3 regions of the Nesterenkonia sp. CL21 genome follow, and region 2 is predicted to be linked to each of the others. Evidence: riboswitches for the same ligand, from Rfam matches in the RefSeq annotation. Region 2 holds a riboswitch; each other region holds the start of a gene.
What was found. A riboswitch is a leader RNA that binds a small molecule or an ion and turns the genes downstream of it on or off. The one in region 2 is predicted to bind thiamine pyrophosphate.
Positions count from the first base shown of each region.

Region 1 (3,262 bases), on a different contig from region 2:
GCGGGCCTTCGGGCACACGCTGACCTCCGTCGCCGAGCCCGTGGACGGCCCCTGGGGCGCTCGGCTGCGTGACATCGCACGGCATCACGGGACAGCGATCGTCGCCGGCATGTTCACCCCGGCAGAGCCGGGGGAGCAGGGCCGCGCGCGGGTGACCAATACGCTGCTGGCGGTGGACGGCGAGGGCGTGCTGGCCACCTACGACAAGATCCATCTCTATGACGCCTTCGGCTTCCAGGAGTCCAAGACCGTGGCCCCCGGTGAGGAGCCGGCGCGGTTCACTCTCGACGGTGAGCTCCTCGGCCTGGCGACCTGTTACGACATCCGATTCCCGAGCCTGTTCACCGCCCACGCCCGGGCCGGAGCGCTGGCCACCATCCTGCCGGCGTCCTGGGGTGCCGGACCCGGGAAGGTGGACCAGTGGCGGCTGCTGGCCCGCGCCCGGGCGCTGGACTCCACCCAGTACGTGATCGCGTGCGGTCAGGGCCTGCCCGCAGCGGCCGGGGTCGAGGCGGTGGAGGGGGCGCCCACCGGGGTGGGGCGCTCCATGATCGTCTCGCCCACCGGGGAGGTGCTCGCCGAGGCCGGCGAGGCCCCGGAGCTGCTGGTCGCCGACCTCGACGCCGACGTCGTGGCCGCCGCCCGGGAGAAGCTGCCGGTGCTGGCCAACGCCCGGGAGATCCCGCAGGGCTGAGGGTTCCTGCCCTGTGCTCCTGCCCTGAGCCGGCTCGCGGCATCCCTGTCCCCCCTCCAGGGGTGAGGGCGTCAGCTGGCGCGCCCCGCTTCACGAAGGCGATGCGTCCCTGAAAGGGGGGGGACAGTGCGAGGGGTCAGGGCCGTGGAGGAGCCGAAGTCCTGCCCCTGCTCTGGAGCAGAAGGCGTGCCCAGGCCACGAACGTCACCAACGGGAAGGACAGGCTGGTCACCAGCCAGGGCACCATCCAGGCGCCCTGAAGTCGCGTCATCTCCAGTGCGGGCCCAGCCAGGAGCCCGACGACGGCGGCCAGCCCGGCGAGCGCGATCGTGACCTTCAAGGAGACGACGACGGCGCGGGCCAGCCCGGCCGCCGCCGCGGAGGCGACACCGGCCGTCCCCGCGGCGCGGCCAGGGGCGGCCCGGCGCAGCGCCGGGAACAGCAGCAGCGTCAGGACCATGCCCGCGACCGCCGCGACGACCGTCGGCGCGGTGATGAGCACCGGCACCCAGCCGATCGCTCCCGCGAAGCCCGCCCCGGTGGCGTCGAGGTCCGTCAGGACGCTCGCGAGCACCCACAAAGCTCCGATCGCACTGACGAGGGCGGCGGGGTAGGCGGCGCTCCGCCAGGCGAGCTGGAGAGCGGTGTGTGGCGTGGGCATGGCAAAACTCCAGGTCAGATCTCTCTCACCGTACCTCAGGCGGGTCAGCCGCACACCGACTGGCTGTGACGCCCGCCATGTGATGAGATGAAGGCTGTGACACGGGGTGCCGCGCACTGCGGCTGAGATGACACCCGTCGAACCTGATCCAGTTAGCACTGGCGAAGGGATTGTCCGGCATGTGCGGCGCTGATCCGCACGGCGCCAGACCCGGTGACCTCCATCGGTGTCCAGTGCGCATCGCCCGCGGGCCGCCTTCGCCTCGAGACGAGAGGCAACCATGAGCACCGACACGGCACTCAACGACGCCGCACCCACCAGCACCGCGTCCACCACCGAATCCGCCGCCGGCCCCCACGACGGCGCCCTGCCCCTGAGCGAGCAGGTCGTCGTCGTCACCGGCGGCGCCCGCGGCCTGGGCGCGGCCCTGACCGCCGCGTTCCTGCGCGAAGGCGCCCGCGTGGTGGTCAACTACCACTCCTCGCAGTCCGCCGCCGACGAGATCGCCGCCGCCCACCCCGAGCAGGCGCTCGCGGTGCAGGCCGACGTCCGCGACGCGGAGCAGGTCCGCAGCTTGATCAGCACCGCGCGCGAGCACTTCGGACGACCGGTGACCACGGTGGTGAACAACGCTCTGGTGGACTTCGCCTTCACCGGCGATGCCCGCTCCAAGGCCCACGAGATCACCGCCGAGGAGTTCGAGGCGCAGTTCGCCGGTTCGGTGACCGGCCCGCTGAACCTCATCCAGGCGGCCCTGCCCGGGATGCGCGAGGTCGGCCAGGGCAGGGTCATCACCATCGGCACCAACCTCTTCCAGCACCCGGTGGTGCCGTACCACGACTACACCGCGGCCAAGGCTGCGCTGCTCTCGCTGACCCGCACCTTCGCCGACGACCTCGGCCCCGACGGCATCACCGTCAACATGGTCTCCGGTGGGCTGCTGCGCACCACCGACGCCTCCGCCGCCACCCCGGAGGAGGTCTTCGACGCCATCGCCGCGGGCACCCCGCTGCGCAAGGTCACCATCCCGGAGCAGCTGGCTGACGCCGCCCTGTTCTTCGCCTCCCCGTGGTCGCGCGGGGTGACGGGGCAGAATCTGATCGTCGACGGCGGGCTGGTGAAGGGCTGAGCATGGGAGCGGTCGCACCGGAGGTCAAGCTGAACCTGTTCCTCTTCGGCGTCGGGCACCACAAGGCCGCCTGGCGCGCACCGGACTCTGCGGTGGAGCGGCTCGGCGACGTCGAGCACTACATCGAGCTGGCACGCCTCGCCGAGCGCGGAAAGCTCGACGCCGTGTTCTTCGCCGACGGCCACTCGCTGGGCATCGGCGCCGTCGAGGACGGGCCCACCTGGTTCCTGGAGCCGCTGACGCTGCTGTCGGCGATGAGTCAGCACACCGAGCGGATCGGGCTGGTCAGCACCGTGTCTTCGACCTTCTGGACCCCGTTCCACGCCGCCCGGCTGCTGGCCAGCCTGGACCACATCAGCGGCGGGCGCATCGGCTGGAACGTGGTGACCTCCATGTTCGACGCCGAGGCGCAGAACCACTCCTATCCGTCCATGCCCGCTCATGCCGAACGCTACGGACGGGCTGAGGAGTTCATCGACGCCGTCACTCGGCTCTGGGACTCCTGGCCGCAGGAGTCCCTGCTCCACGATCGAGACGGGCGATACGCCGACGGCGGCCTGATCACTCCCATCGATCATCAGGGAGAGCACTTTCAGGTGGCCGGGCCGCTCAACGTCCCGCGGCCGCCGCAGGGCCGGCCGGTGCTCTTCCAGGCCGGGGCTTCGGACCAGGGTCGAGACCTGGCCTCCCGCCATGCGGAGGCGATCTACGCGGTCGCCTATGACGCCGAGGCCGCGCGTGAGTACAGCACTGACATCCGACGCCGGCTCGCCGCCGC
Region 1 is NZ_JAUTWR010000005.1:99,789-103,050, forward strand. It holds gene Q7C18_RS09570 (carbon-nitrogen hydrolase family protein) at 1-694, shown strand, start outside; gene Q7C18_RS09575 (hypothetical protein) at 831-1,355, opposite strand; TPP riboswitch at 1,448-1,543, shown strand; gene Q7C18_RS09580 (3-oxoacyl-ACP reductase) at 1,636-2,484, shown strand; gene Q7C18_RS09585 (LLM class flavin-dependent oxidoreductase) at 2,487-3,262, shown strand, end outside.
Region 1: it holds a riboswitch for thiamine pyrophosphate, as region 2 does, so the genes downstream of both, Q7C18_RS09580 (3-oxoacyl-ACP reductase) here and thiD (bifunctional hydroxymethylpyrimidine kinase/phosphomethylpyrimidine kinase) in region 2, are expected to answer to the same signal.

Region 2 (3,262 bases):
GAACGGGTATCAGAGCCTGCACGTGATCGTGCAGGTTCCGGTGTTCCTCTCCAACCGGACCGAGTTCGTCTACGTGGAGGTGCAGATCCGCACGGTGGCGATGGACTTCTGGGCCTCCCTGGAGCACAAGATCTACTACACCTACTCCGGTGAGGTCCCTGACGACATCCACGACCAGCTGCGCGACGCTGCCGAGAAGGCCGCCGCGCTGGACCGCCAGATGGCGGACATCCGGGATCGCGTCACCGCCCTGAAGGAACAGGCGCCGAGCTCCGGGCAGGGCGCGACCGGTCCGACGCCGGCCGCCGCCGACCGCCCTCGCACCGGACCGTGGTTCCCCGACGAGGACGTGCCCGAGAGCGAGTTCCCCGGAGAACAGGCCTCCAGCGCCGCGTGGAAGTGGGAGGACATCGCACAGCAGGCCTCCTCGCAGCAGAACTGAGCCGCGCACAGAGCGGCAACCGGCCGGCGTCCAGGCACCCAGGGGGTCCGTCGTCTGCGAGCCGGTCCGGCGTCCGGATCAGCCCTGCGTCCCCCACAGCTGGGCGAAGTGCTGGATGGGCCCGTGCCCGTGCCCGACGTTGAGGCGCTGCGTGTCGCGCAGCGCCTCAGTCATCCACACCTTAACCTGGGGCACGGCCTCATCCCAGCTGAGACCTCGCGCCCGCAGCGCCGCCAGTGCGGAGGACACCGAGCAGCCGGTGCCGTGGGTGCTGGTGGTGCGCACCCGTTCGGAGACGTGCCGGCCCTCGTCCGGGCGAGCGCCGTCGTCGTCGGCCGGATGCACCAGGATGTCCTCGACCTCGTCGTCGTCGAAGTGTCCACCCTTGGCCAGGACCACCACGCCGTGGGCGTCGGCGACGCTCCGCGCCTGCCGGACCAGCGTCGCTGCATCGGCGGCCGGCTCCTGCCCGGCCAGCAGAGCCAGCTCGGGGATGTTCGGGGTGATGAGGTCCGCACGGTGCAGGAACTCGATGAGCGCCTGCTCGGCATCCGCCTGGAGGAGCCGATCCCCCGAGGTGGCGACCATCACCGGGTCCACCACCAGCCACGGCCGGTCCGGCAGGCCGTCCCACCACTGGGCGACGGTCTCGATGACCTCCACGGTGCCGAGCATGCCGACCTTGACCGCATCGAGAGCGACATCGTCACTGACAGCGTCCAGCTGCGCACGAAGGAACGTCACCGGCGGCAGGTGGATGTCACGGACACCTTCGGTGTTCTGCGCCACCAGTGCGGTGACCACCGCCATGCCGTAGGCTCCGTGGGCGGCGAAGCTCTTCAGGTCCGCCTGGATGCCGGCCCCGCCGGTGGGGTCCGTCCCGGCGATGGACAGCACGTTGGGGATCTCCCGGACGCCTGACGGGGAGCGGCGCGGTGCAGAGGCAGGTGAGGTCATCGGGCATCCCTTCGCGAGCATGATCAGGTGCAGGTTCAACGGGTGTGGTCTCAGCCAGGTCCCCTGCGGGGACGCGGCACCCCGTGCCGATGATCGAGTCTAGTCCAGCGCGGTGGGCGCCCTCACACCCACGTTCCCGGCTGATCGCCTCTCGACGGCGCGTGGGCCCGTCACAGCACAAGCCACCCCAGCACGCCGGCGACGAGGACGACCGCCCACGCCGGCACCCTCCAGCTGTTCAGCGCGATGAATGCCCCGACGACCAGCCCGAGGGCCCCCGGACCGACGTCGAGGACTCCGGCGGTGAAGACCGGGTCATACAGGGCGGCCGCGAGGATTCCGACCACCCCGGCGTTGACACCGGTCAGTGCGCGTCGGGCCAGCGGGGCGCCGCGCAGCGCTTCCCAGAAGGGCAGGGCGCCCACCACCAGCAGTGCCGCGGGAAGGAAGATGGCCGCCACCGCGATCAGCGCCCCCACCACGCCGCTGGGACCGGAGGTGGTGGAGGCCCCCAGGTATCCGGCGAAGGTGAACAGGGGCCCCGGCACCGCCTGGGCCGCGCCGTAGCCGGCGAGGAAGACCTCAGGGTCCACGAGGCCCGAACCGACCGTCTCGGCTTCCAGCAGCGGCAGGACCACGTGTCCACCGCCGAACACGAGGGCGCCGGCCCGGTAGAACAGGTCCACCAGCTGGGCCGCTGCGTGCCAGGCCGCTGACCCGGCCGCGGCCACCAGCAGCGGCAGGCCCACCAGCAGGATCCCGAAGAGCACCAGCGCGGCGGCGGCGACACGGCGGGAGACGGCCACGGTGAAGGCATCCTCCTCCCGCGCCTGCGGGGTCTCGGGCCGCAGCCACACCAGACCGATCACTCCTGACGCGGCGATCGCAGCGACCTGGATGAACGGGTGCGGGACCAGCACCACGGTGATCATCGCCAGCGCCGCGATGGTGGCGCGGGCCGCGTCCGGGGTCAGCGTCCGGGCCATCCCCAGCACCGCGTGGGCCACGACCGCCACAGCCGCGGCCTTCAGCCCATGGATCCACCCGGCGTCGGAGAGGTCACCGACGGCGGAGACCCCGTAGGCGACGACGACCAGCAGGACGACCGACGGCATCGTGAAGGCGAACCAGGCCGCGGCCATGCCGCCCCAGCCGGCCCGCTGGAGCCCCAGCGCCATGCCCACCTGGCTGGAGGCCGGGCCGGGCAGGAACTGGCACAGGGCGACGAGGTCCGCATACGCCTTCTCGCTGAGCCATCGACGGCGTTCCACGAAGGCCTCGCGGAAGTAGGCGAGGTGAGCCACCGGGCCGCCGAAGGACGTCAGCCCGAGACGGAGGAAGACGAGGAAGACCTCGAGGACACTGCCGTCATGAGCGCGGGCGGGGCCGTGGGACGGTGAAGAAGGGGTCACAGGACTCCAGACTGACGTGAGCAGGTGAACGGCGGGGAAACGCAGCAGGTAAGGGCTCAGGCACGGGCTCGGGCACGGGCACGGAGATCAGGCACGGGATCAGGTTCAGCCCCGGGGCTCGGGAGGCCCCAGTCCCGCCCGATGGGCGAGGATGGCCAGCTCGGTGCGGTCTCGGGCATGGAGCTTGTGCAGGATCCGACTCACGTAGGTGCGCGCCGTGGCCGGGCTCAGATGCAGGGTGGCACCGATCTCGGCATTGGTCAGGCCCTGCGCCACCGCGCGCAGCACCTCATGCTCGCGGTCGGTCAGCTCGCTGAGATCGAGTCCGGCGCCGTCGTCGGGGCCGCTCGCAGGGCTCGGCAGCGCTGCCACGTGCTCCATGAGTCGGCGTGCGATCTGCGGAGAGAGCAGGTTCCCGCCCTCGGCAGCGGTCCTCACCGCGCCCCTCAGC
Region 2 is NZ_JAUTWR010000001.1:816,674-819,935, reverse strand. It holds gene Q7C18_RS03675 (GTP pyrophosphokinase family protein) at 1-442, shown strand, start outside; gene thiD (bifunctional hydroxymethylpyrimidine kinase/phosphomethylpyrimidine kinase) at 521-1,399, opposite strand; TPP riboswitch at 1,389-1,493, opposite strand; gene chrA (chromate efflux transporter) at 1,570-2,811, opposite strand; gene Q7C18_RS03660 (response regulator) at 2,917-3,262, opposite strand, start outside.

Region 3 (3,262 bases), on a different contig from region 2:
CGAGCTGCTCGGTGGCCTCCAAGGTCTCGATGACATCGGGCAGGAGAGTGTGCTCGTCGGCGATGACCTCGATCTTGATGAGGTTCGTCTCCAGGGCCTCACGGGCCAGCTCGGCGGTGAGCACGGCGTCCTTCACGGTGTAGCAGCCGGCCGTGTTGGGCAGCACGTCGATGCCGAGGCGCTCCAGCATGGCGAACACGCTGGTCTTGGTCTCTGGGCTGTAGCGGCGCATCGCCACCGTGGTCAGCGTGGTGCCGGAGGCGATGAGCGCGCGCTCCAGGGCCTCCAGGTCGGTGATGCCGCCGGTGCCCATGATGAGCCGGTTGGCCAGGGTGTAGTCGCCCACCTGCAGGGGCGGCGGGGTGGTCGGCGCAGTCTGTGCGGTCTGTGCGGTCATGCGTTCACCCGCCCTGCACTGCGGTGACGATCTCGAGCTCCTCGCCGTGGCTCAGCGTGGTGGACGCCCAGGCGCTGCGCGGGACCACGGCGGCGTTGATGGCCACCGCCACGCCCAGCCGGCCGCCGTCGGCGGGGGTGCCGTCCGGGTTCAGCTGACGCCCGGTGGTGTGGGCGACGGCGTCGACGACGGTGGCGCCGTCGTCGAACTTCACGTCTTCCTCGTTGATGGTCACGGTGAGCATGTCTCTCACAATCCTGTGGGGGTCATCTGTGGTGCGGTCAGCGAGCGGGTGGGGCTCATATGGGCCAGCATCCGGCGGTCCTCCTCGCTCAGGGCCGCTTCGCCGTCGTCGCTCAGCAGGGCCGCCGCGAGCCGGGCGGCCAGCGGCGCCAGCAGGATGCCGTGTCGAGAATAGCCGGTGGAGACGACGACGTCGGGCGCCTGCTCGCAGCGGCCCAGGTACGGGATGTCATCCGGGGTGCCCGGCCGGGCCCGGGTGGTGATCTCCACCAGCTCCGTCTCCTTGACGCCCGGCAGCACCGCGACGGCGTCGTCGAGCAGCTCCTGCACGGAGCCGGCGTGGGTGCCGGGCAGGCTGTCTTCCCGGGAGGAGGCCCCGACGACGAGCCCGCCGTCGGCCCGCGGCACCAGGTAGACGCTGCGGCCGGCCACCGTGGCCCGGACCGTGGCGCTCACGATGTGCTGCTCCCCGGGCAATAGCTGCCCGGGGCGGACCTTCAGGCGCAGCACGTCCCCGTGGACGGGCCGCAGATCCAGGGGCGTCTGCTCGGGCAGTCCGGCGATGTCCGCGTAGCCGAGTCCCGGCACCAGGAGGATCTTGTCGTCGGTGAGTTCGGAGCACTCGGAGCGCTCGGTGCCGTCGTCGAGGGTGAGCCGGACCCCGGTGCGCCCCGGCCCGTCGGCGTGGACGGCGGTGACGCGGGCTTGGATGAGATCGGCGGGCGGGCCGGCGTCGGGGAACCGCGCGCCGTCCAGCGGCGCCTGCAGGGCCTGCACCGCACAGTCCGCGAGCAGCCGGGGGTCCACCTGGTGGTCGCTGGGGACGTCCCACCCCTTGGAGATCCCGGGCGCGAGGCCCGGCTCGCGACGCCGCAGCGCCGAGGAGGTCAGCGGCTCCACCTCCATGCCGTGGGCCTGCTGGACGGCCACCAGCCGGGCGACAGCGTCGCGGTCGGACCGATCGGCGGCCAGCAGGATCGTGCCGTTCTCCCGCCACCCGGTGGGGGCGTCGACGGCGGCGGCCAGCGTGGCCAGGAAAGCTGGATACTCCGCCCGAGAGGCGGTCATGAGGGGGTAGAGCCGGTCCTGGCCGTACTGCACCTCGCTGATGGGGGCGAGCATGCCGGCGGCCGCGTAGCTGGCGCCCTGGGCGATGTCCGGCGCGATCACCGTGACCCGGTGCCCCTGCCGGCGCAGCTCCCACGCCGAGAGCAGACCGACGACTCCTGCTCCCACGACGGTGACGCCCACATCTCCTCCTCACGGCGGCATGACCCGCATCGAGTCCGAGTGGTCGGCGGCTTCGCCCTCTCAGCCCGGCCTGCCCGGGCTCCCACGGAATTCCGGTTCCATTCTAGGGGGTCAGCCCTTCACGCCGCCCGCAGCGATGAATCCGGTGCCGAGGCTCCTCCCCACGAACAGATACAGCACGATGACCGGCAGGGAGTAGAACAGCGAGAACGCGGCCAGCTGCCCATAGGCGACCTGGCCGTACTGGGAGGAGAAGGTGTAGAGGGTGACCGCTGCCGGCAGGTTGTCCGGACTGAGCAGCAGCATGAACGGGACGAAGAAGTTTCCCCACATCATCACGAAGGTGAACAGCGTGGCCACTCCGAGCCCTGAACGCATCAGGGGCATCACCACAGCCCACAGGGTCCGATAGACGCCGGCCCCTTCCGTCCACGCGCTTTCTTCGATCTCGAGCGGCACTGAGTCCATGAAGCCCTTGGTCAGAAAGATGGCATAGGGCAGCGACGAGGCGCCCAGGAACAGGATCGCCCCGGCCATCGAGTCGATGAGGTTGATCTGCACGAAGAGCGAGTAGACGGGAATCATGATCGCGGTGATGGGTAGCCCGGTGGAGAAGATGATCGTCAGCAGCAGGGGCCGCTTTCCCCGGAACCGGTACCGAGAGATCGGGTAGGCGCACAGCACCGCCGCCGTCATCGTCACGAGCGTCGCCCCGCCGCAGAGGATGAGCGAGTTCGCGATCGGTCGGAAGGTGGTCTCGGCGTTCCAGATGGCCGAGAAGTTGCCCAGGCTCCAGGTCTCCGGCCAGGCCACCGCCAGCGAGGCATCGGTGTTGAAGGCCGCCAGCACCACCCAGAGCAGCGGGATGAGGAAGACGGCGCCCAGGAAGATCATGACCACCGTGGACACGGCCTCGGCGGTCCGTGCTCGCCGACCTCGCCCAGCCCGGGAGACCGGCACGTCATGCCGCGCGGTGGTGGTCATCGTTTGTCCTCCTCGGGAAGCAGCCGCAGATACAGGATCGAAGCGATCGCCCCGATCATCAGGAGCAGGAGGGCCACCGCGGTCCCGTAGCCGAGCTGGCCGTAGGAGAAGGCCTGCTCGTACATGTACAGCGGCAGGGTCTGGCTCTGTTGGGCTGGTCCTCCACCGGTCATGATGAAGATCAGGCCGAACACCGACAGCGTCTGCAACGTGATGAGCATGAGGTTGGTCGCGACAGCGGGCCGCAGCAGCGGCAGCGTGACGGACCAGAGGCGACGCAGCGGTCCCGCTCCGTCCACGGAGGCAGACTCCTGGATCTCGGCGGAGATGCTGCCCAGAGCCGCGGAGTAGACCAGCATCGAGAATGCCGTGCCACGCCAGATGTTC
Region 3 is NZ_JAUTWR010000007.1:176,260-179,521, forward strand. It holds gene Q7C18_RS11795 (thiazole synthase) at 1-397, opposite strand, end outside; gene thiS (sulfur carrier protein ThiS) at 402-641, opposite strand; gene thiO (glycine oxidase ThiO) at 647-1,891, opposite strand; TPP riboswitch at 1,881-1,987, opposite strand; gene Q7C18_RS11810 (carbohydrate ABC transporter permease) at 2,003-2,875, opposite strand; gene Q7C18_RS11815 (sugar ABC transporter permease) at 2,872-3,262, opposite strand, start outside.
Region 3: it holds a riboswitch for thiamine pyrophosphate, as region 2 does, so the genes downstream of both, thiO (glycine oxidase ThiO) here and thiD (bifunctional hydroxymethylpyrimidine kinase/phosphomethylpyrimidine kinase) in region 2, are expected to answer to the same signal.